Regions from separate parts of the Rhizobium sp. BR 250 genome, predicted to be linked through region 3. Evidence: riboswitches for the same ligand, from Rfam matches in the RefSeq annotation. Region 3 holds a riboswitch; each other region holds the start of a gene.
The links. Region 3 has a riboswitch for cobalamin ahead of bluB (5,6-dimethylbenzimidazole synthase). Riboswitches for the same ligand answer to the same signal wherever they lie in the genome.

Region 1 (7,054 bases), on a different contig from region 3:
CAATATGCAGGCGCTGCCGTTCGCCACCGGAAAGGTGGTGCCAGCTGCGTTCCGCCTTGTCGGCCATATCCACATTGGCAAGTGCTGCATCAACGATGGCGCTGTCATTCTGCGACCATGCGGAAAGCGGGCCGAGATAGGGCGTGCGCCCAAGTTCCACCGCCTGCCGCGCGGTGATGCGCTCGGTGGTTTCGGCCTGCTGCTCCACGAAGGCCAGCCGGCGCGCGAGTTCGCGCCGTCCTAATGAGCCAAGCGGCTCCTCGCCAAGCGTAACGTGTCCCCGGCGCGGTTTGCGGATGCCGGCCAGCATGGACAGAAGCGTGCTCTTGCCGGAACCGTTCGGGCCGATGATGCCGAGAAACTCCCCGGAACCGACATCGAGCGAAACGCCGCGGACGATATCGATATTGCCGGCATGGAAATGCAGGCCGTGGGCGGATAATTTCATGACCGCCCCCTTTTCTGCCCCAGGATGAAGGCGAAGGCGGGCGCGCCGACCAGCGCGGTGATGACGCCGATCGGCAGCACCTGGCCCGGAATGACGATGCGCGAGAGAACATCGGCGATAATCATGAAAACTGCACCTGTCAGCGCCGTCACCGGCAGCAATATGCCATGACGGACACCAACGAAGATGCGCGCGGCATGCGGAATGACGAGCCCGACAAAACCGATGGAACCGACCAGCGACACCATCGCGGCCGTCATGATTGCGGAAACGGAGATCAGCACCGCATAGACCCAGCGCACCGGAATGCCGAGCGAGGCTGCCGCCTGACCGCCGAAGGCGAAGGCATCCAGCGCCCGGGCATACCAGAGACAAACCGCAAGGCCCGCAAGGCTGACCGGCAAGGCCAGCCAGACATCCGGCCAGCGCACGCCGGAAAGATTGCCGAGCAGCCAGAACATGATGCCGCGCGCCTGTTCAGCATTGGCGGATTTGGTAACGATGAAGGAGGTCATGGCGTTGAACAGCTGCGAACCGGCAACCCCAGCCAGAATGATGGCGCTATTGCCATGCCCCGCCCGCACGGCCAGAAGGCTGACCAGCGAAAAAGCCACAAAAGCGCCGATGAGCGCGCCGGCCGGCATCGTCAAAAACCCCGCGCCGAAACCCAGAAGCGCCACGGCGACGGCACCGGTGGAGGCCCCGGCAGAGATGCCGAGAATATAGGGATCGGCAAGCGGGTTGCGCAAAAGCGATTGCAACACCGCCCCGGCAAGCGCCAGCGACGCCCCGCAACAGGCGGCAACAACGGCGCGGCTGAGGCGGTAACTCCAGACGATGCCCTCATCCAGCGGTTCAAGCGGATAACCCGCGTGGAAGACGCGGTTGGCGATGGTTTTCGCCACGACATCGAAAGGAATGGCAGTCTCGCCGATGGCCGCTCCGGCCATCAGCGCGACAAGCAGCAGGGCAAGCGCGGCAAATGCCAGCCCCGCCCTGCCAAGATGGGTAGAGAAACGGTTCACTTGGCGAGGCCAGCGGCCGAAATAGCCTCGGCCAGCGTTTCGATACCTTCGATAGTGCGAATGGTCGGGTTCATCGCCTGCGCATCCATGTCGAACACATGGCTTTCCTTGACGGCGGGCATGATGCTGGCCACGGGATCGGTTTCCAGGAACTTGCGCTTGACGGCAATATCGTCGGCCGGGAAGCGGCGGCGGTCCATCTTGCCGGCCACGATCACGGTCGGATTGGCCTTGGCGATGGTTTCCCAGCCAACGGTCGGCCATTCCTCATCGCTTTCGATGATATTCTTCAGGCCGAGCGCGGACATGATGTAACCGGGAGCGCCGTTGCGGCCGGCGACATAGGGGTCGATATCCAGTTCGGCGCTGGAGAACCAGAAGACGGCGGAAAGCTTGCCATTCGCGGAGGCGATCTTGGCGCGGGCGGCTTCCTCGCGCTTTTTCAGGTCGGCAACGACGTCTTCTCCGCGATCCTGCACGTTGAAGATTTTGGCAAGGTCGCGGATTTCCTGATAGATCAGCTCCATGGTGAAGCCCGTGTTGCGCACGCCATCACCACCGCCGGAATTGTCCTTGCCGACGCAATCGGCAGGCGAGGTATAGACGGGAATGCCGAGTTCGGCGAATTGCGCCGGCGTACCGACAACACCTTCCGGGCCGATCTGCCACTGGAACTGCGTCGTGACGAGGTCCGGCTTCTTGCCGACAACCGCCTCGAAGCTCGGATCATTATCGGCCAGCCGTTCGACCTTGGCATTGGCCTCCTCATAACCCTTCAGAACCGGGCCGATCCACAATGCCGTGCCCACTACCTTGTCAGCAACACCGAGCAGGTAAAGAACCTCGGTCGTGCTCTGGCCGACGGATACGGTGCGGGCGGGAGCCTGCTTGAAGGTGATCTCCTGGCCGCAGCTGTTGATCGTCAGGGGATAGGTGGTTTCGGCAGCATTGGCGCTGACAACAGGCAAAGCCGAAAGCACGGCGGCCAGAAAGCCGGCATGGACCGGCAGGCGTCTAGAATGAAACATGTGTTCTCCAGTCGAAAGTAAAACTTATTCCAGAGCAGCAGGCGTCAGAACGCGCAGCAACAGCGGGACGTCTTGTACGGAGAACGGTAATAGGACGCAAACGAAATGTTATGAAATAACATTACAATCTCCTCTTCCGGGCTTCCCCGCCCGTAACGATGGTTTATATTTTGACGGCAGGTCTCCTGGCTCACGGATTTGCGTCACTCACCTGCCTTCCCGTATTCCGGAGAATACAGTGGCATGACGCCTTCAAGCGTCACGGGGATGAACGACAATCCGCTTACAGTTGCGGGGGCAGCCACGGCATTGAACGAAAAAATCGCCCGCACCATGTTCCCTATTAATCCCTTCGCCTTTCGGCTGCAGGAACCGTCGCTTTCTCACATAAGGGGCAAGAGGCGGGGCGTCAATTGCGATCGTGTCGCAGCTCAGCACAAAGTCAGAACAGGGAAGGACCGGCCAGCGCAAAAATTCTCGCCGTGCCGGAGCCCATGGGCTGCGGTTCGTCTTTCGTCATGGTCGTCAGCGTTTCGATCGCCACCAAGCCGGATTGCGCGAGAAAATCAGCGAAGGAACCGCTGTCGCGCACGGCATCGAGACGGACAAGCTGTTCTTCCAGATCGACAAAATGCCGCCTGACGAGCGCAATCGCATCCATTTCCTCCACGGCAACGACCGGACCGATGATGTGGCCTCGCCCCGCCGCCCGGCGCAGCGCAAAGGCGACAAGCCGGCCAGCCTCAAACAGGCCATAACCCGTCTTTTCCATGAGAAGGCGCGACAGGACACTGCTGCGCAAAACGCCGAAAGCCACCCGGTCCAGGTCAGCCACATCGGCAAGGTGTTCTTCGGATAGCGGCTCAATTTTCTGTTTTCTGCCAATGGGCGACATCTCCGCCGGGCATTGCGCCTTTCCCCGAAACAGATGCACTTTTTCCGTTTCTCCGGTGAAACCCAGCCCGGCAAATAACCGCCTCGACTCGTCCGTGGCATTGAGCCGGAGCGATACGGCGGGGAATTTCGTCACAAGCCGCCGCACCAGCCATGGCGCCACGCCCTGTCCTTGCAGGCGCGGGGAAACGATGACCATGCCGAGTGTCGCGAAACCCTCATCATAGGGAAACAGCATCGCGGTTGCGACGACGCGATCGATCTCATCGAGCGCGGCGAGGCCGACGCCGCACTGCCGCAGAAAACACCATTCGTTCGCGTGATATCGCCACCCCACCGCCATGGAAAGCGCGTGCAGATGATCGGCCTCTACATCGGCGATATCCACGGTTCGCAACTCGAAACTATCGACTTTGAGCAGCTCCATAGCAAACGGCTCTCATTTCCTCCGGCGCGGAACCTTGATCCCGGCAGCCCAGCCACGACATCCGAAGATAACCAGGCTTGCCAGCAGGAATTTTCCGAAAGCACTGGAAGGACACAACAATCTACCGAAATCACCCGCATTTCAGCAGATAAACGCCGCTCACCACTTTAAGCTTTCGACGTTGAAACGACGGGGGCAGCCATGAACGCAATCGAAATTCTGGAGCGTCTTGTCGGCTTCCCATCGGTCGTCGGAACCGCCAATGGCGATATCGCCGGATGGATCGCCGACTATCTTGAAAATCACGGCGCGAAAGTATCGCTGCTTGCCGGCCCTGAAGGCGACCGCGCCAATCTCTTCGCGAGCTTCGGCCCGACGGATGTCGCCGGATACATCCTCTCCGGCCATATGGATGTGGTGCCTGCTGGTGAGCCGGAATGGTCCTCCGATCCCTTCACGCTGAGAGCCGAAGGCGAGCGTGTTTACGGACGCGGAACCACCGACATGAAGGGTTTTCTCGCCACTGTTCTCGCCGCAGCACCGACATTTTCGCGCCTGGCACTGAAGCGACCCGTGCATATCGCCTTTTCCTATGACGAGGAGGCGGGTTGCCGCGGCGCGCCGCACATGATCGCCCGATTGCCGGAACTATGCGCAAAACCGGCGGGCGCGATCATCGGCGAACCGAGCAATCTGCGCGCCGTGCGCGCCCACAAGGGCAAGGCCGCCGCGCGCATCACCATTCGCGGCCGCTCCGGCCATTCGTCGCGACCCGATCAGGGCGTCAACGCCATTCATCTGATGGCTGACATCATGGCAAAGGCGGTCGCAACAGCGCAGGCACTGACACATGGCCCCTTCGAAACGACTTTCGAGCCTCCCTACTCTTCCCTGCAGATCGGCACGGTGAGGGGCGGACAGGCGCTCAACATCATCCCCGATCATTGCGCCATCGAACTGGAAGCCCGCGCGATTGCCGGTGTGTCGCCGATCGCACTGCTTCAGCCGGTGCGCGATGGCGTGCAGGCGCTTGCCGCCAAGGGCATCGATATCGAATGGGCGCCGATGAGCGACTATCCGGCATTGTCCCTCGCCGCCGATGCGCCGCTCGTAAAGCTTCTGGAAGAATTGACCGGCGCACCCTGCATTCCCGCCGTCAGTTACGGTACGGAGGCCGGGCTTTTCCAGGCGGCGGGCATCGACGCCATCATCTGCGGTCCGGGTGATATCGGCCGCGCCCACAAGCCGGATGAATATGTCACCGCCGGTGAGCTGGCGGCCTGCCAGTCAATGCTGGAAGCACTGGCAAACCGCTGCACGGTTTGAACCTTCGGAACATGGATTTCAGATGACGTTTTTCTTCAATTCCGACGCCAGGCGCGGCGAAATTTTCCGGCAGGCTCTGGCCCGCGACCTGCCGGAACTGCCCTTTTCGATGGATGCCGCAAGCGTCGATCTGGATGCGGTTCGATACCTCATCAGCTGGACGGTGCCCGAGGATATAGGCCGCTATCGCAATCTCGAAATCCTGTTCTCGATCGGCGCCGGTGTCGACCAGTTTCATATCGACGCAATACCCTCCCATGTGAAGGTCGTGCGCATGGTGGATGAGGGCATCATCCGCATGATGCAGGAATATGTCAGCCTCGGCGTGCTGGCGCTTCACCGCAATTTGCCCGCCTATCTCGGCCAGCAGCGTGAAGGCCTGTGGAAGGCCCTGCCGCAGCGTCAGGCGGAAGAATGCCGGGTGGGCGTTCTCGGCCTCGGCATGCTGGGCGTTGCGGCGCTGGAACGGCTGAAACCCTTCGGTTTTCCGCTGTCCGGCTGGAGCCGCTCACCGCGCGAGATCGACGGCGTGACCTGCCATCATGGCGAAGCCGGATTGGCGACGATCCTCGCGACGAGCGACATTCTCGTCTGCCTGCTGCCGCTGACGGAGGAGACCACGGGTCTTTTGAATGGCGAGCGTCTCGCAATGCTTCCCGAGGGCGCGGGGCTGGTCCATGCCGGTCGCGGTCGGCAACTCGATCACGATGCCCTCATCGATGTGCTGGATCGCGGCAGGCTTTCCGGCGCGGTGATCGACGTTACCGAGCCCGAACCGCTGCCGGAAGACCATCGTTTCTGGACACATCCGAAAATTCTCCTGACGCCGCATATCGCCAGCGTCACCCAGCCGCATTCGGCAGCGCGCACCGTTGTCGAGAACATCAAACGATACCAGTCCGGTCTCGAGCCGCTCGGCCTCGTCGATCGCAACCGCGGATATTAACCCACCCGTTCCAGGAAAGGACACCCATGCCGCTTCTCAAGACCATCGATACCAATCCCGCCTTCGAACCGAAGGCCTCCAAGGCCCTGCCCGAGCGCCTCATCTCCGGCGACCCGGCCTTCAAGACCTGGGCGCTGGACGAAGCCCGCAACGGCACCGTTCACACCGGCATCTGGGAAGCGACCCCCGGCGAAAGCCGCTCGATCAAGGGCGAGACCTTCGAATTCTGCCATATTCTCGAAGGCGTCATCGAAATCACGCCGGAAGGCGGCGCACCGCTGCGTTACACGGCGGGTGACAGCTTCGTCATGAAGCCGGGTTTCGTTGGTGTTTGGAAGACCATCGAGACCGTGCGCAAGATCTACGTCACCGTGAACGGATGAACTGAAATCCTGCATTTTCGGCATCACCCGTGAAGGTTCGTGCCGGAAAAATGCCGGCGGACACACGCACCGAAGATTGCGCTGTCCGCCGGCGGCAAAACAGGATTTTCGTTCACCGCCCCCGCCGCAGTCGGTCGATGCTGCTTGCCATCCGGGATTAGCCTTAAGGCATATCCACAGGGGATTTCCCATGACGCTCAGCTTCGATCCAGACAGCCTGTCTTTGCCGATCGGCCATTTCATCGGCGGCCGGTTGATCCCGGCTCAAAATGGTATCGACATGCACCGCCCGTCGGACGGCATCGAATATGCCGGTTGCCCCAGGGCGGATGCCGCACTGGTCGATGAAGCGGTCCAGACCGCCAAGGCCGCGCTGAAAAGCAGCAACTGGGGTGGTGTGCGTCCGCGTGAACGCACGAAGGTCCTGCAGCGCTGGGCCGACCTGATTGAACAAGAGGCTGAGACGCTGGCGAAAATCGAGGCCCTGTCCTCCACGCGGCCGGTGGGCCAGCTGATCGCCGGCGACATCGCCGTGACCGCCGAACAGATCCGCTTCTTCGCCGAATTCGCCGACAAG
Region 2 (7,054 bases), on a different contig from region 3:
GCTATAGGACAAATCGGCATCAAACTCGCTCGCTTCACTGACCTGCAGAATTTCCGAGCAGAGATTGCTCATGCTGATACGGCCGGCGACCGGATTGGCGCGGTTCACCGTGTCCTCGAACATGATGTAAGGGTAACCGCTCTCGAACTGGATTTCGGCGATGATCTGGAAAAACTCGCGCGCCTTGATCTTCTTCTTGCGGATGCGACTGTCGGCGACCATCTCATGATATTTTTCGGTGACCGAGATCTCCGTCAACGGCACGCCATAGACCCGCTCCACATCATAGGGCGAGAAGAGGTACATATCCTCGTTGTTGCGGGCGAGTTCGAAGGTGATATCGGGGATCACCACACCGAGCGACAGGGTTTTGATGCGGATTTTTTCATCGGCATTTTCGCGCTTCGTGTCGAGGAAGCGCATGATATCCGGGTGATGAGCATGCAGATAGACCGCGCCGGCACCCTGGCGAGCCCCCAGCTGATTGGCGTAGGAGAAACTGTCTTCCAACAGCTTCATCACCGGAATGACGCCGGAAGACTGGTTTTCGATCTGCTTGATCGGCGCGCCGGCCTCGCGAATATTGGTCAGGGAGAGCGCCACGCCACCACCGCGCTTGGAAAGCTGCAGCGCCGAATTGATGGAGCGGCCGATGCTTTCCATATTGTCTTCCACGCGCAGCAGAAAACACGACACCAGCTCGCCGCGGCTCTTCTTGCCGGCGTTGAGAAAGGTCGGCGTCGCCGGCTGGAAGCGGCCTGAAATGATCTCATCGACCAGATCGCGGGCAAGCTGCTCATCACCGCGCGCGAGCGCAAGCGCAACCATGCAGACGCGATCCTCGTAACGCTCGAGATAACGTTTTCCGTCAAAGGTCTTCAGCGTGTAGGAGGTGTAATATTTGAAAGCGCCGAGGAAGGTCGGAAAACGGAACTTCCGGGCATAGGCCTCGTCATAGAGGTCACGCACGAAATTGAAGGAATACTGGTCCAGCACCTCCTGCTCGTAATATCCCTCCGTTACCAGATAATCGAGCTTTTCCCTGAGGTTATGGAAAAATACCGTGTTCTGGTTGACGTGCTGGAGGAAATATTGCCGGGCGGCCAGGCGATCCTTGTCGAGCTGGATCTTCCCGTTTTCGTCATAGAGGTTCAGCATCGCGTTCAGCGCGTGATAATCCAGTCCCGTCTCAACCGGTTTCTGGCTTGCGGCTACGGGCTGTTTGGCGTCCTTGCGCAGCGCGCTTGAGGTCAGCGTGTCCAAAATCGTTCCAATCCATGTTTGACGTTGGCGACATCTTCCTCCGTGCCGAGAAGCTCGAAGCGATAGAGAAACGGCACTGCGCATTTGCGCGAGACGATGTCTCCGGCGGATGCGAAAGCTGCGCCAAAATTCGTGTTGCCCGCCGCGATGACGCCGCGAATGAGATTTCGGTTGGAGGGCTCGTTCAAGAACCGGATGACCGGCTTCGGCACGGCCCCTTTGGTGCCGCCGCCCCCATAGGTGGGGGTAACGAGCACATAGGGCTCCGACACCTGAGGCACGTCCTCCTCGGCGCCGAGCGGCAGGCGAAACAGACGCCGTCCCAGTTTCAGAAGGAAACGATGGGTGTTTTCAGAGCGGCTGGAATAATAGACGATCAGACCCATCGCCCTGCCGCCTCAGCTAATCGAGCCAATCATATCAGGCCGGAAACCCGCCCAATGCCGTTCGCCGGCAACGACGACGGGAACCTGCATGTAACCGAGACCCCGAACATGATCGAGCGCATCCGCATCTTCGGAAATATCGATGATCTCATAGGGAACGCCGATGCGGTCGAGCGCACGATACGTGGCGGTGCATTGGACGCAAGCGGGCTTGCTGTAAACGGTGACGGTCATAATTTCCTCTCTCGAAGCCGGTTTCGGACACGGCTCAACATTGCCGACTGCAATCGCAATCGGGTGGCGGTGGATCTGTCATTCAGGTGAGGCGCGCAGCCCAGGCGACTTGTCGCATCTCCGGATCGAAACCGGGGTCCGGTTTTCCTGAAAACGCTGCAAGCCGCGCAAAATCACTCTCTACGCCGACGAGCGTAGCAACTTAAAGAAATGCACTGGCATGACTTCACCCCGAAGCTTGTTCTGGAGGGGGCAGAAAAGGGCGTACGCAAATCATTTGCGTCATACACCTTCCTCCGGACACCCCGCCCGTGGACGTTTGCGCTCAAGGCAGGTCTCCTGACTTGCGGGTCACAACATCTATTCCGGCCTTCCCGGGGCTTTCAGCCCCAGTGACCCAAATTGGAACGATGCTCACCGCTTACAGTTGCGGGGGCAGTTTCGGCCTTGCTCCGCCATGATGGCATCACGCACCGAATTCCCGTCTTAGCTCCCAATCCTTGCGAATCGGAAGAACCTCGAACACCACATATAGTATATGAGGAAATTTTCACGTCAATGAATAGACACACAAAAGCCCCACCCTGTGGATCAAAAAGATTCAACACATGGCCAACAAAGGCTTAACGGCAAATGCGCTTTGTGGCTTAGGGACGGGAAAGCGTTAACCTATTCCCAGATATCGATGTGGATATCGGCGGGGCGGGCGTTTTCGATCACCCTTTTTCCGTTGGGAAGATCGTTCTCAAACAGTTTGGCGTGGATTTGAGCGTCATCGAGACCATAGCCTCGCCATCTGTTACGCAGCCTCTCTTCAAGCACTGCGACGGATGGACCCACAAAAATGGTGAGATCGAAGCTACCGGACAGTGTCGTCCAGGGTGTCTCGTTGAGCAGCAGATAATTGCCTTCGGCAAGGATCAGGCGCGTGTCCGGCGCAATCGCGCGGGCCGAGGCGATGGCGATTTCGCGGGAGCGGTCGAAAACCGGAACAAGAACCTCCTGCCCGCCCTTGCGGACGGCGGAGACGATATCGAGGAAGCCACGCACGTCGAAGGTTTCGGGCGCGCCCTTTCGCGGCAGCAGCCCCCGTTCTTCGAGAATGCCATTGTCCATATGGAAGCCATCCATGGGCAGCACGGCGGCCGTTTCGCCCCGCGCCAGCAAAGCATCACAAAGCGCATCCGCCAGCGTGGATTTGCCGGCCCCAGGGGGACCGGCAATGGCTATGATGAAACGGGATTGACCCTTTGCCCGCCGAAGAACGTCTTCAACGATCGTCTCGAGCTTCAGTGTCATGCGGCAAGCGTTTCCTGCGGCGCTTCCTTCGCGCCGGTCATGAAGGCGACGGCATCCGACATGGAATAGTCCTTCGGATTGATGACGCAAAGGCGTTTGCCCAGCCGGTGGATATGGATGCGATCCGCAACTTCGAACACATGCGGCATGTTATGCGAGATCAGGACGATCGGCAGGCCGCGCGAGCGCACATCGAGAATAAGCTCCAGAACACGCCGGCTTTCCTTGACGCCAAGTGCTGCCGTCGGCTCATCGAGGATGACGACCTTTGAACCGAAGGCCGCCGCACGCGCCACGGCGACACCCTGACGCTGGCCGCCCGAAAGGGTTTCCACCGCCTGGTTGATATTCTGGATCGTCATCAGTCCGAGTTCGGACAGTTTCTCGCGGGCGAATTTTTCCATGGCGGGGCGGTCCAGGGCCCGGAACAGGCTGCCCTGAATACCGGGTTTGCGGATTTCACGGCCGAGGAACATATTGTCGGCTATGGAAAGCGCCGGCGAGAGCGCCAGGTTCTGATAGACCGTCTCGATGCCCGCCTTGCGCGCCTCAATGGGCGAGCGGAACTGCACGGGCTGGCCTTCCAGCCGGATTTCCCCCTCATCGGGTGTCACCGCACCGGAAATCGCCTTGATGAGCGAGGACTTTCCGGCGCCGTTGTCGCCGATCACGGCCAGGATTTCGCCCGGATAGAGGTCGAAATCTGCATGATCGAGGGCGGTCACGCGACCATAGCGCTTGACGAGATTGCGTGCTGTGAGAATGGGTTCTTTTGCCATCAGCCTGCTACCTTTCTGATCCACTGGTCGATTGCGACGGCCATGATGATGAGGACGCCGATCAACAGATAGGTCCATTGCGGGTCGGTTCCGATGAGTCTCAGGCCGAGCGAGAACACGCCGACGATCAGGGCACCGAAAATCATGCCCATGATGGAGCCGCGTCCTCCGAACAGCGACAGACCGCCGATAACCACTGCCGTGATGGATTCGATATTGGCGAACTGGCCGGCGGTCGGCGAAACCGAACCGATACGGCCGATCAAGGCCCAGCCGGCAAAGGCGCAGATGAGGCCGGACAGAGTGTAAACGGTCGTCAGCATGCGCTTGACGTTGACACCGGCAAGTTCTGCGGCGTCCGGATCATCACCCACCGCATAAAGATGGCGGCCCCAGGCGGTTCGGTTCAGCACATACCAGAGCAAAGCGACGAGCAGGACCATGGCGATGACGCCATAGGTGAAAACCGCATTGCCGAAACGGATATTGGCGCCGAAGAACTGCAGGATCGGCGCCTGCTGGGCGATATCCTGGGCGCGGATCGTCTCGTTCGCGGAATAAAGGAAGTTGGTCGCCAGCACGATCTGCCACATACCGAGTGTGACAATGAAGGGTGGCAGGCGCATACGCGAGACCAGAACGCCATTGATGAAGCCGCAGAATGCGCCAACGGCGAGGCCACAGAGAATGGAAAGTTCCGCCGGCAAACCGTAGCGGAAGGTGAACTGCCCCATGATGACGGAGGACAGAACCATGATCGCACCCACCGACAGATCGATGCCCGCCGTCAGGATGACCAGCGACTGCGCCGCGCCGACGATGCCGACGATCGCGACCTGTTGCAGGATGAGGGTCAGCGAGAAGGCAGAGAAAAACTTGCCGCCGAGGAGCAGGCCGAAAATGATCAGCGACAGCACCAGGACGATAAGCGGCACGGCCGCCGGGCTGGAATGGAGAAAGTGCTGGAATTTTTCCAGCGCGCTCTTGTCGTGCGTATCGAAAGCGGCGACCTGCGTCGAACTTCCCGAAAGCACTTTTTCAAATTCATTATGCGGCTGAGCCCGCACCGGCTGATCGCTCATGGATTTTCCTCCCGATCGCTCCATCGCAACGCCCCGAAACCGGGGCTTTTTCTCCAAAGAGAGTGATGCGTGGATTCAAAGTGTTGTGAAGCGGCCTATGTCATCCCCGCGGAATGTGCGGCGCGCCCGTTTGTTCCTTTGTCCGATCCCCCGGATCGTGCCTGAAATCATTCTGGTCCAAGGGCGGGGGCAAAACTGCCCCCGCGGGTTTCAACGGTGAGGCATCAGCCCCAGCACTTGTTGAGACCTTCCTTCGTGTCGATGGAATCGAGACCCTTGACCGGCTTGTCGGTCACCAGCGTCACGCCGGTGTCAACGAAGCTCTTGCCTGCCGTCGGCTTCGGCTTTTCACCCGTGTCGGCGAACTTCTTGACGGCTTCGACACCGAGCGCCGCCATCAGCAGCGGATATTGCTGCGATGTCGCGCCGATCACGCCTTCCGCCACGTTCTTGACGCCCGGGCAACCGCCATCGACGGACACGATCAGAACATCCTTTTCACGACCGACCGCCTTCAGCGCTTCATAAGCACCGGCAGCTGCAGGTTCGTTGATGGTGTGGACGACGTTGATGGTCGGGTCTTTCTGCAGCAGATTTTCCATCGCTGCGCGGCCGCCTTCTTCGTTACCGTTGGTAACGTCATGGCCGACGATGCGCTTGTCGTCTTCATCGCCGATCTTGTTGATGTCCTTCACGTCGATGCCGAAGCCCTTCATGAAGCCCTGGTTACGCAGCACGTCAACCGTCGGCTGGGAGGGGGTGAGGTTGAGGAAGGCGATTTTTGCGTCCTTGGCCTTGTCGCCAAGCGTGCCGGCGGCCCATTTGCCGATCAGCTCGCCGGCCAGAAGATTGTCGGTGGCGAAGGTGGAATCGGCGGCGTCGACGGGCTCGAGAGGCGTGTCGAGGGCGATGACCAGAAGGCCGGCGTCACGCGCCTTCTGTACGGCCGGTACGATGCCCTTGGTGTCCGATGCGGTGATCAGGATACCCTTGGCGCCATCGGCGATGCAGGTCTCGATCGCAGCAACCTGGCTTTCGGAATCACCGTCGATCTTGCCGGCATAGGACTTCAGCGTCACGCCGAGTTCTTTCGCCTTGGCGGTCGCGCCTTCTTTCATCTTGACGAAGAAGGGATTGGTATCGGTCTTGGTGATGAGGCAAACCGACGTGTCGGCAGCAGATGCAGCGGAAGCGAAAGAAACGCCAAGCGCAAGCGCGCCCAGAAGAGCGGAAACAGTGGTCTTCATGAGATCCTCCCAATGGATATTTGAGCACCGTGACGGTTACCCGACGATCCCGTCTCCTCCGAGATCGACGACCGTTGATGCAGATGGAACCACCAAAGGAAACGGCTGTCAATAAATAAATCCGATTGAATTATTAATTCCGTATGGCATTCTTATATGCGGCAGGGAGGAATATCGCCGCGTCGTTTAACGTTGCGATAGCAAGATTGCCATAAAGCCTCATGTATCGGTCGCGGCGGATATGACGGGGCGGGAGGATGACATTATGAGACAATCTGTCGAGACGGCGCCGCCCGCGCCGCCCACCACCATGGATATAAGCGGCGGCGCCAACCAGATCGGCGTGCGCGCCTATAATGAGCGGCTCGTGCTGTCCCTCGTCCGCCGCCATGGCGGACTGTCGAAAGCGGAAATATCAAGACTTTGCGGCCTCTCGGCGCAGACTGTCTCGGTCATCATGCGCTCTCTGGAAAAGGATGGGCTTCTCATTCGCGGTGAAAGGCTGCGCGGCAAGGTGGGGCAACCCTCGACCCCGATGCGCCTCAATCCCGACGCCGTATTTTCCTTTGGCGTCAAGATCGGTCGGCGCAGCGTCGATCTCGTGCTGATGGATTTTGTCGGGCGAATCAGGCTCAAGCTTCGCAGAACCTATCCCTACCCCCTGCCGGAATGGATATTGCCCTTCGTGATAGACGGCATAGCGGAGCTCGAATCGAAGCTGTCTCCGGCCGAGCGGCAAAAAATCGCCGGTGTCGGCATCGCTG
Region 3 (7,054 bases):
CGCGCCGCCCGCTCATCTCAAATGACCTGCCCCACATCGATACGGTTGCCATCAGGGTCTTCAAACACAAAGGCCCTCAGGCCATAGTCCTTGTCCTGCAGCCCTTTGATGATACGCAGCCCATGGCTCTTGCAAATCGCATGCAGCGCATTGACATCGCTCACCAGCATATGCGCCACGTTGAAGGGGGCTGCCTTATGCGTCGGCTGCAATGTCAGGTGCAGTTCGGCATTGCCCTGTTTCAGGATCATGAAACCGACGGGATTGCCGTTTTCGAAGGTCTTTTCGAAACCAAGCACACCGACATAAAAATCATGGGCCTTTTCGATATTCCTGACAGGAAGCATTGCGGCGATCCGCCCGAAGCGGATGCCGTGATCGGCGATGGTATTCATCGCGGAACCTCGGGTCTGGGAGAAACGGCAAGCGGTGCGGACGGTGCCGGGGCGCTGGCGTTTTTTCCGGTTTGAATTTGCAGGACGGTGCCTGCCGCCCTAGGATCATAGCCACGGCGGCGGCGGATGCAAATGGAATGTCTGCGCCGTTCCGGTCGGAACATTGACAAGCCCGGGAGGCAGAATGCGCAGCTCCATCGAAATCTTCAACATCCGCACCGGCAAGATGCGGGTGGTGTGGCAGACAGCTGAGCTGTTTGAGGCGCCGAACTGGTCACCGGATGGCAAATATCTGCTGCTGAACAGCGAAGGGCTGCTTTATCGGCTGTCCCTTGCCGGTGATGTTTCGCCGGAAAAGGTCGATACCGGCTTTGCCACGCTCTGCAACAACGATCACGGTATTTCGCCCGACGGTTCGCTTTATGCCATTTCCGACAAGGTGGAATTCGGCAAAAGCGCCATCTATCTGCTGCCTTCGGCGGGCGGCGCGCCGCGATTGATGACGAAGAACCTTCCTTCCTACTGGCATGGCTGGTCTCCCAACGGGAAAGGTTTTGCCTATTGCGGCATTCGCGATCAGGTTTTCGATATTTATTCCATGGACATAGACAGCGGTGTTGAAACACGCCTTACCCATGGTGAAGGCCGCAATGACGGGCCGGATTATTCGCCGGATGGCGCGTGGATCTATTTCAATTCCAGCCGCACCGGGCTGATGCAGATCTGGCGGGTGCGGGTGGATGGCTCTGCCGTCGAGCGCATCACCGACAGCGCCTATGGCGACTGGTTTCCGCACCCGTCTCCGAAGGGTGACAAGGTGGTGTTCGTTTCTTATGACGGTGATGTCTTCGACCATCCGCGCGATCTTGATGTGCGGGTGCGGCTGATGGATATGGATGGCGGCAATGTCGAAACGCTGTTTGAGCTTTTTGGCGGGCAGGGCACGATGAACTCCCCCAACTGGTCACCGGATGGGGATGAGTTCGCTTATGTCAGATATTTCCCGGTGGGGTGATGCGATTCTGACGAGGTGGTGTACCCCCTCCCGTCATGCTGGACTTGGTCCGGTATCCAGCCAGCCCAAGTCATTGGGCTGAAAGGATGCCCTCCGCTGCGTGAGAGCCGCGTCGGCTGGATTCCGGCTCAAGGCCGGAATGACGGAGGTGAGGAGCACGGTCATATTGTCGCGCGGCCTTGGCGATACTTGCGTTCGCAAGCCTTTTTGCCCATAGCTTTACCAGTCAGGTGCCCGCCCTTGCGGCGGGAGAATCGGGAATCCGGTGAGAGACCGGAACGTGCCCAACGCTGTGAGGCGGATGCTCTTTTTCTCATGCCACTGAAGCAATTCGGGAAGGCGAAAAGGGGCGGATGAAGCTTAGTCAGAAGACCGGCCTGGCAGGATAGACCGAACCGCGCGGACGGCGGCAGGTTGCTGAAAAAGTGCGTCGTCGCTGCAAACCGGCATGGTTTCGGCACCGGCGCGCCCGCATTGTTGGGGATAAACGATGCCGACCGAACCGCCTCTAACCACGTCGCCTGACGTTAACCCATTTAGTCACGCACTTTCGCCCGTCCGCCCGTTTTCCGGGGAGGAGCGCGAGGCGATCTACCGCGCCATCGAGACGCGGCGCGATGTGCGCGACCAGTTCCTGCCGGACCCGCTGCCGGATGATCTCGTCGAGCGCCTCCTGAAGGCGGCGCATTCCGCACCTTCCGTCGGTTTCATGCAGCCATGGAACTTCACCCTCGTCACCGATGGCGCCGTGCGCCAGGCGGCATGGGTGGCCTTCAGCCGCGCCAATGAGGAGGCGGCGGCGATGTTTGCGGGGGAAAAGCAGGCGCTTTATCGCAGCCTGAAGCTCGAAGGCATCCGCAAGGCGCCGCTCAGCATCTGCGTCACCTGCGATCCCACGCGCGGTGGCAAGGTGGTGCTGGGCCGCACCCACAATCCGCGCACGGATGTCTATTCCACCGTCTGCGCCATCCAGAACCTCTGGCTCGCCGCCCGCGCCGAAGGCATCGGCGTCGGCTGGGTCAGCATCTTCCATGACAGCGATGTTCGCGCCATTCTCGATATCCCCGAGCATATCGAGATCGTCGCCTGGCTGTGCCTTGGGCGGGTCAATGAGCTCTATACCGAGCCGGAACTGGCGGTGAAGGGCTGGCGCCAGCGTGTGCCGCTGGAGGAACTGGTGTTTCGCAACCGCTGGGGCGGGCGGTAAGGGAGTTAGACGGTCTGTGAGTGACGTGGAGCCTTGCCGCTTGTTTCTTCTCCCCGCCGGGGAGAAGGTGGCCCGAAGGGTCGGATGAGGGGGCACGCTCTCCGAATATCTCGACCCTTGTCACCTCATCCCGCTGCCGCGGACTTCTCCCCGGCTGGGAGAAGAAGCAAGTGGTACCTGCCCGGATCCAAAACATATGTCACTGCTGCGGCTGAATGCCCTTCAATGCCGGGTTCTTCAGGTCGATCCGGCCCGTCTGGTCCGGCAGGAATTTCGGGCCGATAACGCGCACCTTGGCGTCGTTCGGATCATAGTCGCGCTCGGGCACGGGCTGTTCCGGTGGCTTGGCGGCCTGTTGCTGTTCGGCGGGTTTCTGCTGCTTGTCGCCACTCTTGTCACCTTGGGGTGATGGAATGGTGGTGATGCTGGAATAGGGCTTTTCGGATTCCGGCCGGGCGGCGTCTTCCTGCTTTTGCATGTCTTCGTGATAGGCCGCCATGTTGCAGGCGCAGCCGGGCGCTTTCGTTGAGGAATTGCGGTAGGCGAAGGCGGTCGGCAGGTCCTTGTAGGGTTTGCCGGTTTCGGCGGAGATCATGTCGGCGGTTTCCTGATCCGCCATGGAATGGAAATAAAGCTCCGTCTCGGTTCCCGGGCACATTTTCTGGCATTGTTCGGCCTGGGCGCGGAAATCGAGCGGTGAGGCATTGGAGGCGATCGGGAAGAACGAGCCGTCGCAGGTGCGCACGCACAGTGTGCGAAGCCCACCCTCGGCGGCGGCGTTGGGGTAGGGTGAAAGCCCCGCTTGTCCCGGTTCGTTGCCATTTTGCCGGAAGGCATCGGGATAACGCGTTACATCGGGCGCCGGCGGCAATTGCGCGTTCGTTTCCGGGGCGGGGCTGCAGCCATTGGCATCAAGGGCGGCGAGAATGCGCTGGCGTCTGATGTCGCCGTTGTCGCTGCGCGCGGTTGCCATGGCATCGTCGCGGTCGCGGATGATGGCGTCGCGTTCGCTCTCCGCCTCGGCGAGCGCATCGCCGATTTCAGCGCAGAGGCCGGCATTGGGATTGCCATAAACAGTGACGCTGCCTGACGAACAGCCATAACCGCGCAGATCGTTCCTGATCTTGCGGATCACGATGTTCTGGCGCGCGAGCGCATTGGCGTAGCGCCGCACCTCGGCCGTGTTGCCGACGACGCGCGGCGGCTCGCGCAACTGCGCATAAAGCGTATCGCAGACCTGATCCGCAAAAGCGGCGGCCGGGGCCATGAAAACAAGGGGAAGCAGGAGGCCGATGATGCGGCTGCGCCGGGTCAATTGTGCGATCCGTTCGATGTCCCCGGCCGGTGGCAGGGGCGTTATACTTCACGAAATCCGTGTTTCAGGAAGATAACATAAGCTGTTGCCGCAATGCGGCAACAGCCTGTTCAAAATTGCGTTAATGCGGCCTCTATCACACCGAAGGGTGCGAGGCCTGCACCACGGCAAAGGCCGCCATGTTGACGACGCCGCGCGAGGTGACGCTGGGCGACAGGATATGGGCGGGCAGGGCAGTGCCGAGCAGGATCGGGCCCACATGCAGGCCCTCCGTCAGCGTGCGGGTGACGCCGAGCGTGATGTTGGCGGCATCAAGGTTCGGGAAGACCAGCAGGTTCGCTTCACCCGTCAGCACGCTGTTCGGCATGGCGCGCTTGCGCAGCGCTTCCGACAGCGCCGAGCCGCCCTGCATTTCGCCGTCCACTTCCAGTTCCGGTGCGGCTTCCTGCACGATCTTCAGGGCGCGGCGCATCTTGCGGGCGCTTTCGGAATCGCGCGAGCCGAAATTGGAGTGGCTGGCGAGTGCCACCTTCGGCGTGATGCCGAAGCGGCGGATTTCCTTGGCCGCGAGAATGGCCATTTCCGCCACTTCCTCGGAGGTCGGGTCATAGTTCACGAAAGTATCGGTGAGGAACAGCGCGCCCTGCTGGGTGATGAGCAGGCTGAGGCCCGCAAAGGAACGCACGCCTTCCTGCTTGCCAATGATCTGGTTCACGTCGCGCAGGTGGCGGTCGTAGCGGCCTTCGATGCCGCAGATCAGCGCATCCGCTTCGCCACGCTTCACCGAAAGCGCGCCGATGACGGTGGAGTTGGTGCGCACGATGGTACGCGCCGCTTCCGGGTTGATGCCGGCGCGGCCGACAAGGGCGAAATAATCATCGACATAGTCACGGTAACGCGGATCGTCTTCCGGATTGACCACCGCGAAATCTGCATGCGGGCGGATGCGCAGGCCGAAGCGCTTCAGGCGCGTTTCGATGATCTGCGGACGGCCGATGAGGATCGGAATGCCGGTGCCTTCTTCAAGCAGCACCTGGGCGGCACGCAGCACGCGCTCGTCTTCGCCTTCGGCAAAGATGATGCGCTTCTTTTCGGCGGCCTTGGCGGCGTTAAAGACCGGCTTCATGATGAAGCCCGAGCGCCAGACGAAACGGTTCAGCTGGTCGAGATAGGCTTCGAAATCGGTGATCGGCCGGGCGGCGACACCGCTTGCGGCGGCGGCACGGGCAACGGCCGGCGCGATGCGCAGGATGAGGCGTGGATCGAAGGGCGAGGGAATGAGATAGTTCGGGCCGAAGACCGGCGTTTCGCCGCTATAGGCCCTGGCGGCCACTTCGGAAACTTCCTCGCGGGCAAGCTCGGCGATGGCCTGCACGGCGGCCATCTTCATTTCTTCGTTGATGGTCGTCGCGCCGCAATCCAGCGCGCCGCGGAAGATATAGGGGAAGCAGAGAACGTTGTTCACCTGGTTCGGGAAGTCCGAACGGCCGGTGCAGATCATCGCATCCGGACGGGCCGCACGCGCCGCCTCCGGCATTATCTCGGGATTGGGGTTGGCGAGTGCGAGGATCAGCGGATTTTCCGCCATGCGCTCCAGCAGTTCCGGCTTCAGCACGCCGGCGGCCGAAAGGCCGAGGAAGACATCGGCGCCGTCGATGGACTCAGCCAGCACGCGCTTGTCGGTCTTCTGGGCGTAGACTTCCTTCCACTCGTCCATCAGCGTGTTGCGGCCGTCATAAACGAGGCCTTCAATGTCATGGACCCAGATGTTTTCCTTTTTCGCGCCCATGGCGACGAGCAGGTTGAGGCAGGCAAGGGCAGCAGCACCCGCGCCGGAGGCGACGATCTTGACGCTCGCGAGCGACTTGCCCGCCAGTTCCAGCGCATTGGTGACGGCGGCGGCAACGATGATCGCGGTGCCGTGCTGGTCGTCGTGGAAGACGGGGATATTCATCTTCTCGCGCAGCTGGCGTTCCACCTCGAAACATTCCGGCGCCTTGATATCCTCAAGGTTGATACCGCCGAAGGTGGGCTCCAGCGCCGAAATGGTCGACACCATGTCATTGATGCCGGGGGCGTCGATCTCGATATCGAAGACGTCGATGCCCGCGAATTTCTTGAAGAGGACGGCCTTGCCTTCCATGACGGGCTTGGAAGCAAGCGGGCCGATATTGCCGAGGCCGAGCACCGCCGTACCGTTGGAGATGACGGCGACGAGATTGGCGCGGGCGGTATATTCCGCTGCGGTTTCCGGGTTTTCATGGATGGCGAGGCAGGGGGCGGCAACACCCGGCGAATAGGCGAGCGCGAGATCGCGCTGGTTGCCGAGTGGCTTGGTGGCCTGGATTTCCAGCTTGCCGGGGCGCGGATAGCGGTGGAAAAAGAGCGCCTGTTCCTCGATGTCGGCCTTTGCCGTGTTGGCGGGCGTGTTGTTCTTATCGTGAGAGGTCATTCTTCCACCGTCATGTCTGGTTCAATTCCGGCCCTCTGAATACAACAAACTTCCCTGCGGTACAGCCGTTATTTACGGGCATCTTATGCAAATGCGGCCACGGCTTATTCGCGTTTTCGTGAAGGCTTTCGTCATATTCCCTATAAAAACCGGCGTCTGTCATGTTGCTGCAACACGAGTCTGGTTCTGAGAGGTAAGAAAGCCGCAGGGACGCAACCGAACAGGGGGATGAAATCCGTGGCCGGTCAAATCGAAACCAGACAGTTCAGAACGCTTTTCATTTCGGATGTTCATCTCGGCTCCAAGGCGGCCAAGACGGACTATCTGCTCGACTTCCTGAAATATCACGAGGCCGAGACGATCATTCTCGTGGGCGACATCGTCGACGGCTGGCGCCTGCGCCGCAGCTGGTACTGGCCGCAGGGCTGCAACGACGTGGTGCAGAAGCTGCTGCGCAAGGCCCGCAAGGGCACGCGCATCGTCTATATTCCCGGCAATCACGATGAATTCCTGCGGGAATTCCCCGGCATGCATTTCGGCGGCATCGAAGTGGCCGAGCGCATGATCCACGAGGCGGCCGACGGCAAGAAATACCTCATCATCCATGGCGACGAGTTCGACGTGGTGGTGCGCAATGCCCGCCTGCTCGCCTATCTTGGCGACTGGGCCT
Region 4 (7,054 bases), on a different contig from region 3:
TGGGTGCATGGCCTTGTGGCCGAGGCCGATGGCGCGCTGATCGGCTACGCACTGCTTCTGCCGCTCTACAGGGCGCAGGAAGGCCGGCGCGGGCTGGAGCTGCACCATCTCTTCGTGCGTGACGGCCATCGTGGCCATGGCACCGGCCAGCATCTGGTGTCCCGCGCCCGCGATATCGCCAAGCGCCTTGGCTGCGACTATCTTTCCGTCAGCGCCACGACCGGCAATGTCGCGGCGCATCGTTTCTACGAAAACATGGATTTCGCACCGCGGCCGGTCACCGGCATGCGCTACATGCAGTCCATCGCCTGATTAAAACCGACGGAGACCACCATGACACGGATCGCCATTGCGCTGGCACAGGATTTTGCTGACTGGGAGCCGGCGCTGCTTGCTGCTGCAGCGCGCGGCTATCTCGGTGCCGAGATCATTCACGCCACACCTGATGGCAGGCCGGTGACCTCGATGGGCGGGCTGAAGGTGACGCCGGACACCTCCTATGACGCGCTCGATCCCGCTGATATCGATGCGCTCGTCATTCCCGGCGGTCTCAGCTGGGAAAAGGGAACGGCTGCCGATCTTGGCGGGCTGGTCAAGCGGTTTCGCGAGAAGGACCGGCTGGTCGCCGGTATCTGCGCGGCGGCAAGCGCGCTTGCGGGCACGGGTGTGCTGAACAATGTCGCCCATACCGGCAATGCACTGGCATCGCACAAGGCCTATCCGGCGTACAACGGTGAGGCGCTTTATCGCGACCAGCCGAAAGCGGTCAGCGATGGCGGCATCATCACGGCGGCCGGCAGCGCGCCGGTGAGTTTTGCGGTGGAAATTCTGAAAAGCCTCGGCCTCTTTGGTCCGGAAGCCGAGGCGGAACTTCAGGTTTTTGCGGCGGAGCATCGGTGAGGCGCATCCGCCTCAATGCTTTACAACCCTCCACTTCCCCGTCATTCCGGCCTTGAGCCGGAATCCAGCCAGCCCAAGTCCTTGGGCTGAAAAAGACTCTTCTCGCCGCCGCGCAGACGCGCGTCGACTGGATCCCGGCTCAAGGCCGGGATGACGGAGGTGGGAATATCGAGCCAGTCAAGACTGATCAAGCACCCGGCAAACGCGAGGCGCCGACGCATCGCCCTCACCCGCTATCGCCCGGCGAATATCGCGGCTGTTCAGATGCAGGCTGCGGCCGGCGGGTAAATTCGAGCGTTTTATCTTGCTGAGCGCCGCAGCGGTAAAGGCGGCCTCGTGATCATGAAAACAGGCGAGAGCCGCCTCGCGTCCCGGGGTTGCCCCGAGGATTGCCTTGAAGGCAAGCCGGTGCACGGCGCAGGGCGCGTCGTGACCGGGAACGGCAAAACGCAGCGCATCGAGTTCCTCACTCCATTCCGCTGCGTCCTGCATGGGCTTATGCCTGCTGGAAGCGCTTCAGGAAAAACGCGCTCAATGTGCCGAGCAACGCCCAGAAGACGAAGCTGGTGATGGTGGCGGCAACGATGAACTGACGCTCCAGCGGCAGCGGTGCCAGCGCATGTTCACCTTCCGGCGGCAAGGGCGCACCCACCACATGCGGCGCGACGATCAGCACCAGCGCCAGCACAATGGCCCAGGGTTCACGGCGGAAGGCGATGAGCGCAATGCCGCCCGCGGTTGCGGCAACGGTTGCGAGCCACCAGATCTGCCGTGCCTCAAGTGCGGCGGCCGGGCTTCCCGGCAGTTCCGGCGGCAGGCCGATCATCGGGGCCAGCATGACGGCGGCGAAGCCGGCGACGCCCCACAAAAGCCCTTCACGCCAGCCGGTATTGGTGCCGCGCAAGGAGATGAGGCCGGTCAGCACCAGCGCATAACCGATGGCGGTCAGCACATTGGCGGCAACCGTATAGGCGGTGCGCTCGAAACCATCGGCCGGGGCCCAGGCCTCGTCATTATGCTCATGGGCGGGAACGGCAGCGCCGGGCGCCGGCGCATCATGGCTATGCGGCGCTTCACCGGCGCTTTCATAGGTTTCCGCCTGCAGGATGAGCGGCGTGGTGCCGAAAGCCTGCATGGCAGACACGGCGAAACCGCCGAGAATGCCGACGAGAATGGCGGTAAAGACGATATTGCGAAAAGATGACATGCCGTTTCCCCTCAATGGCAGGGGAAGGCATTGGCATGGCGCGTGTCATGCGCGGCATTGTGAACGGCTTCCACATGGGAAAAGCCGACAAAACCGACGACGAACAGGCCAAGCACGATCGCCGTCAGCGATTGCGCGAAGCTGGCTGTTTTTGCAGACGCGGCTGAATTGGCCGTATTCTGGTTGATGGACATGGTGACCCCTCTCCGGCGCGACCCCGCGCCTTTGGACACGGCCGAACGGCACAAGCCGCAAGACCACATGCGATATACTTCACCACGGGGATACGAGACTGACACAGGGAGGCATTGATCCCGCCGCCCTGAAATTCCGCTCTTCCGGACACCCCGCCGGCATGGATATTTCCGTGATGGCAGGTCTCCTGGCTTGCGGGTCAAAACCTGAAACACCTTCCCGGTATCGCCCTCACCCTGCTCGGAAACTCCGGTTCCGGGCGAGATGGCTTGCCAGTGGCATTTCGTTTCAGGCTCTCCGCTCACAGTTGCGGGGGCAGCCACGAATGAGGATTTCTCCCTATCGTGTTCCCTTTTCACCTTCCGGAACGCCCGGAAGGAACCATCACAGGGTTGTTATCCGTCGGGTGCGGGCGGGAGTCAATGGCGGCAACACGTTTGATGTGCTCGCGGGGTTGCCATTGGGCCTATGTGCAGAGTTTTCCCGTCACCCCGGACTTGATCCGGGGTCCAGCGCGATCAAGTCCTTGATCGCAAGACACTCTTTTCACGGCGTAGACGCGCCGTGGCTGGATGCCGGATCAAGTCCGGCATGACGGCTGAGGGTTACCGCGCCGGAATGGCCTTCAGATAGGCGGCAATCGCATCGCGGTCTTCGGCTGTCAGATGCGCCATGTTCTGCTGCACCTTGACCATGGAGCCGCCGACGCTGTCGAATTCCGGGGTGAAGCCGGTTTCCAGATAGCTGGCAATATCGGCTTCGGCCCAGCTTCCGATGCTTTGCGAACCGGGCGTGATATCAGGAATGCGGCCTTCGCCTTCCGGATTGGGGCCGCCGGCCAGCCACTGATCCTTCACGAAACCACCAAGCGCATTGCGCGGCGTGTGGCATTCGCCGCAATGGCCCGGCCCTTCCACCAGATATTGGCCACGCAGCAATTCGGCATTGGCATTGGCAAGTTCGATGCGCGGCGGTGCGGCGGGATCGAAATAGAGGAATTTCCAGCCGCCCAGCGCCATGCGCAGGTTGAAGGGGAACGGCAGCTCGTGATCCGGCGCGTCGTTCTGGCTGGCCGGGAGGACCTTCAGATATCCGAAGAGATCGTTGATGTCCTTCTGCGTCATGCGGGCATAGGAGGCATAGGGAAAGGACGGATAAAGATGTTCGCCGTTCCTGCCCACACCGCGCGTCATGGCGTCACCAAATTCCGCCAGCGTCCAGCCACCGATGCCATGCTGCGGATCGGAGGAAATATTGGGGACATGGAAGGTGCCGAAGGGGCTTTTCAGCGCCTGCCCGCCCGAAAGCGTCAACAGCGCCTCGCCATTGGCGTCGGGTGCGGCATGACAGCTTGCGCAGCCGCCGGCCCAGAACAGCGTTTCGCCATTGGCCAGATCCGGCTCGCCAAGGCTGACCCAATGGCTGGGCGCCTGACGCTGGGGCGCGGTGACCCAGGCGAAAATACCGTAACCCGCAATGGCCGCGACCACGATGCCGCCCGCAAGTTTGGTCCAGATGGAAGACATGCCCCTCCCCATTCTCACCTGACCGGATCAGGCGTCTTTCGAGCTGAAAAAACGCCGCCGGGAAGCGGCGTTTTGAAAAGGATCACTTCTTCAGACGATAGGTCTGGTGGCAGGTGCCGCAATCGGCGCCGAGCGCCTTCATGGCGGTGGCAACGCCGGTCTGGTCGGTGGGCAGATTGGCGAGAACCAGATCCGCATCCGTGCCAAGCTTGGCGGCCTTGGCCTTGAAGTCCGCAAAGTTTTCCCAGATGGCGGGAGCGGCCGCGCTGCCGGTCTCGGTGCCGGCGGGGAACTGATCGGGGAAAGCCTTGGCATTGGTGCTGATGGTGGTCACGGCGGCCTTGACAGCGGCAGCGTCAAAGGGCTTCTCACCCTTGGATATGGCGGCGAGCGCACCCATGGAGCCGCCGATCTGCTTCATCAAGCCTTCACGTTTTTCGACTTCGCCGGCAGCATAGACAGCTCCGGCGCAAAGACAGCCGAACAGCATGGCCGCCGTGATGGTTTTCAGTTTCATGCACACTCTCCTTGATTCCGGCTGGGACACCGGGCGCTAGATGGAACGGCGCGAGGATGCCCTTTCCGGATGGCGAAAAGAAGTCACATTGCGGTGAATTCCATCGTGAAAACAGAAGTCTAGGAGAGGGCCTCCCACAGCGTGAGAAGTGCAGCGGCAATCAGCATGAAACCAGCCGCACGGCCGATGAAGATGGTGACGGCAGGCGAGGACACGAGCCATTGCCGGCTCCTGTCCGCCGTCAACGCCAATGCGCCATAAACGGTGAATTGCGTCACCGCCACCATCGCGCCCATCACCAGCCCCTGCATCCAGATCGGGCCATAGGCGGGTTTGAGGAATTGCGGATAGATCGCCATCATGAACAGATAGGCCTTCGGGTTGGAAAGGCAGGTCAGCACCGCCCGCCAGAATGCTTTTCTGACCGAGGCGCTCGCCTGCGCTTCGTCACCATTCACGACGATTGCGCTGCGCATCAGGCCGATGCCGATCCAGACCATGTAGGCCGCCCCCGCGACCAGCAGCGGCAGGAACAGCGACGGCATCCAGGCGGCGAGCATGCCGACACCCAGGGCGCCATAAAGCGAATGCACCATGCCGCCGGCGCTCATGCCGCTTGCGGCGGAAAGGCCGGTTCTCCTGCCGCCCGTCAGCGCGCTTGCCAGCACGAACAGCATATCCATGCCCGGCAGGATGATGATGCCGAACAGGACGAGAAAGAAAAGCCAGAGATTTTCGGCGTAACTCATGTCAGTATCTCCCAAAACGGTTCACGACACATTCGGGAAAATCCATGTTTCTCAATGTGTTTTTCCGTTTATAGGGAAAGCCAACTGACAGCGTTGTGTCAGTTGTGTCGGGAGAACCACCAGGAAACGGCAATGCGCAAGGCATCGAGACTGTTCGAGATCATCCAGATCCTGCGGCTGGCGCGCCGCCCGGTGACCGCGCAGACGATTGCTGACATGCTGGAAGTGACGGTGCGCTCGGTCTATCGCGACATCGCCGCGCTTCAGACCATGCGCGTGCCCATCGAAGGCGAGCGCGGCGTCGGCTACATCCTGCGTCCCGGCTTCAACCTGCCGCCGCTGATGTTTTCCATCGAAGAAACCGAGGCTATCGTGCTGGCGCTCGCCATGGTCGGCCGCTCCAGTGATGCGGAACTGCGCCAGGCGGCGAAAAAGGTCAGCGACAAGATCGCCGCCTCCCTGCCCGAACCGCTGTCGAAGACGCTTTCCGCCAATGCTCTGCACGCCTGGGGCAGTATCGCGCCAGCCCCCGCCGGCATCGATCTTGCGATGGTCAGGCGGGCGGTGCGTGATGAAGAGCGGCTGGACCTGAGCTATCGCGACGAGACCGGCGCGGAGACACAGCGACGGATTCGGCCGATTGCGGTGATCTATTATTCCGAGACGGTGAATATCGTCGCCTGGTGCGAATTGCGCCACGCGATCCGCAATTTCCGTTCCGACCGGGTGCTGGGCTGCGCCGCGACGGGCAGCTTCTTCAAGATGGAAGGGGAGAAGCTGCGGCAATTGTGGATGAGCGGCTGGCAGAGCAACCAGCCGGCGAGCCCGCACTCACAGCCGTAAAAGGCGATTCTCCTCCCGCCCAAAACCGCGAATGACGATCCGGTCCGCAAACACATCGGCGATGGCGAAGGTGTTCTGGTCCGGCGTATCCACCATGCCCTTGAAATTCACGAAATGGGTGGTGCCGAGCAGGCCGTAATTGCCCTCGTGATTATGGCCGTTGAACCATGCGGCAACGGACGGATGGGAGCCGAGAAGATCGAGGATACGGGGCGCGTCCCACATGTTGTGGGCGTTTTCCGGATAAACGGGATAATGGCACAGCACGATCACTTTTTCGCCCGCCGCATCCGCCTTTTCCAGAACGGTGCGCAGCCATTCGAATTGCCCGTCGCTCAGTGAGGCGTTCCAGTCCTGCGCATTGATGGCATCCGCATCCTTGAGACCCTTCAATCGCTCCTGCGCGATCGCGCGGCGCGGATCACCGGGAGGCGGGGCGAAGAGGCTGACCTCGTTGCCGTCAAGCACGACGAAACGGATGTTGCCGATGGCGAAATCATGCCATGGCGCCTTCATGCCAAGGCGGGCATGGATGGCGGAAAGATGCTCGGGCGCGACGGCGAAATCGTGATTGCCCGGCAGCAGCACCGAAGGATGACGAAGCGCGTCATAAACGCTGAGGATCGCATCGAAATTTTCAAAGCCGCGATCGATGATATCACCGAGCGTCACCACGAAGGCCAGCTCCTCGCGGTTGAAGGCGTCAATCGCCTCAGCCAGCTTTTTCGGGCTTTCGGCATAATAACGGCCCATGTCCGGGCGGGGATCGGCGTCGGCATATTGGGGATCGGCGACGATGCCGAAGGAGAAGAGAGGTGTGCTTTTTTCAGTCATGATGCGCCGCGATAACCCCGGCTGATGACAGGCTTGTGACAATACCCGACATACCAAAAGCAGAACACCCGGCACGAAGGCCGGGTGTTCGAAAATTCCGTTCCGCAAGCCTTACTTGGCAGCGGCTTCGTAACGCTCGAGGACGTAATCCCAGTTGATGAGGTTATCAACGAAGGCTTCGAGGTACTTCGGACGCAGGTTGCGGTAGTCGATGTAGTAGGAGTGTTCCCACACGTCGACGCCGAGGATCGGCTCTGCACCGTGAACCAGCGGGTTTTCGCCG

Region 1: another riboswitch for cobalamin. It lies ahead of QD336_RS11345 (ABC transporter substrate-binding protein); the one in region 3 lies ahead of bluB (5,6-dimethylbenzimidazole synthase).
Region 2: another riboswitch for cobalamin. It lies ahead of nrdH (glutaredoxin-like protein NrdH); the one in region 3 lies ahead of bluB (5,6-dimethylbenzimidazole synthase).
Region 4: another riboswitch for cobalamin. It lies ahead of QD336_RS03530 (CbtB domain-containing protein); the one in region 3 lies ahead of bluB (5,6-dimethylbenzimidazole synthase).

What each region holds. Positions count from the first base shown of each region.
Region 1 is NZ_JARWKW010000006.1:60,593-67,646, forward strand. It holds gene QD336_RS11335 (ABC transporter ATP-binding protein) at 1-448, opposite strand, end outside; gene QD336_RS11340 (FecCD family ABC transporter permease) at 445-1,473, opposite strand; gene QD336_RS11345 (ABC transporter substrate-binding protein) at 1,470-2,501, opposite strand; cobalamin riboswitch at 2,660-2,893, opposite strand; gene QD336_RS11350 (GNAT family N-acetyltransferase) at 2,944-3,822, opposite strand; gene argE (acetylornithine deacetylase) at 4,024-5,148, shown strand; gene QD336_RS11360 (2-hydroxyacid dehydrogenase) at 5,171-6,094, shown strand; gene QD336_RS11365 (cupin domain-containing protein) at 6,121-6,477, shown strand; gene QD336_RS11370 (aldehyde dehydrogenase family protein) at 6,668-7,054, shown strand, end outside.
Region 2 is NZ_JARWKW010000003.1:422,771-429,824, forward strand. It holds gene nrdE (class 1b ribonucleoside-diphosphate reductase subunit alpha) at 1-1,263, opposite strand, end outside; gene nrdI (class Ib ribonucleoside-diphosphate reductase assembly flavoprotein NrdI) at 1,251-1,649, opposite strand; gene nrdH (glutaredoxin-like protein NrdH) at 1,662-1,883, opposite strand; cobalamin riboswitch at 2,196-2,419, opposite strand; gene QD336_RS07355 (nucleoside triphosphate hydrolase) at 2,553-3,182, opposite strand; gene QD336_RS07360 (ATP-binding cassette domain-containing protein) at 3,179-3,961, opposite strand; gene QD336_RS07365 (ABC transporter permease) at 3,961-5,043, opposite strand; gene QD336_RS07370 (sugar ABC transporter substrate-binding protein) at 5,268-6,290, opposite strand; gene QD336_RS07375 (ROK family transcriptional regulator) at 6,556-7,054, shown strand, end outside.
Region 3 is NZ_JARWKW010000001.1:167,553-174,606, forward strand. It holds gene QD336_RS00850 (glyoxalase superfamily protein) at 18-395, opposite strand; gene QD336_RS00855 (TolB family protein) at 580-1,410, shown strand; cobalamin riboswitch at 1,622-1,805, shown strand; gene bluB (5,6-dimethylbenzimidazole synthase) at 1,901-2,617, shown strand; gene QD336_RS00865 (DUF2865 domain-containing protein) at 2,817-3,932, opposite strand; gene QD336_RS00870 (NADP-dependent malic enzyme) at 4,069-6,384, opposite strand; gene QD336_RS00875 (UDP-2,3-diacylglucosamine diphosphatase) at 6,613-7,054, shown strand, end outside.
Region 4 is NZ_JARWKW010000002.1:102,746-109,799, forward strand. It holds gene QD336_RS03510 (GNAT family N-acetyltransferase) at 1-312, shown strand, start outside; gene QD336_RS03515 (type 1 glutamine amidotransferase family protein) at 334-900, shown strand; gene QD336_RS03520 (hypothetical protein) at 1,078-1,392, opposite strand; gene QD336_RS03525 (CbtA family protein) at 1,397-2,107, opposite strand; gene QD336_RS03530 (CbtB domain-containing protein) at 2,119-2,301, opposite strand; cobalamin riboswitch at 2,463-2,703, opposite strand; gene QD336_RS03535 (c-type cytochrome) at 2,908-3,828, opposite strand; gene QD336_RS03540 (c-type cytochrome) at 3,911-4,345, opposite strand; gene QD336_RS03545 (LysE family translocator) at 4,465-5,094, opposite strand; gene QD336_RS03550 (helix-turn-helix transcriptional regulator) at 5,227-5,937, shown strand; gene QD336_RS03555 (manganese-dependent ADP-ribose/CDP-alcohol diphosphatase) at 5,926-6,771, opposite strand; gene QD336_RS03560 (superoxide dismutase) at 6,883-7,054, opposite strand, start outside.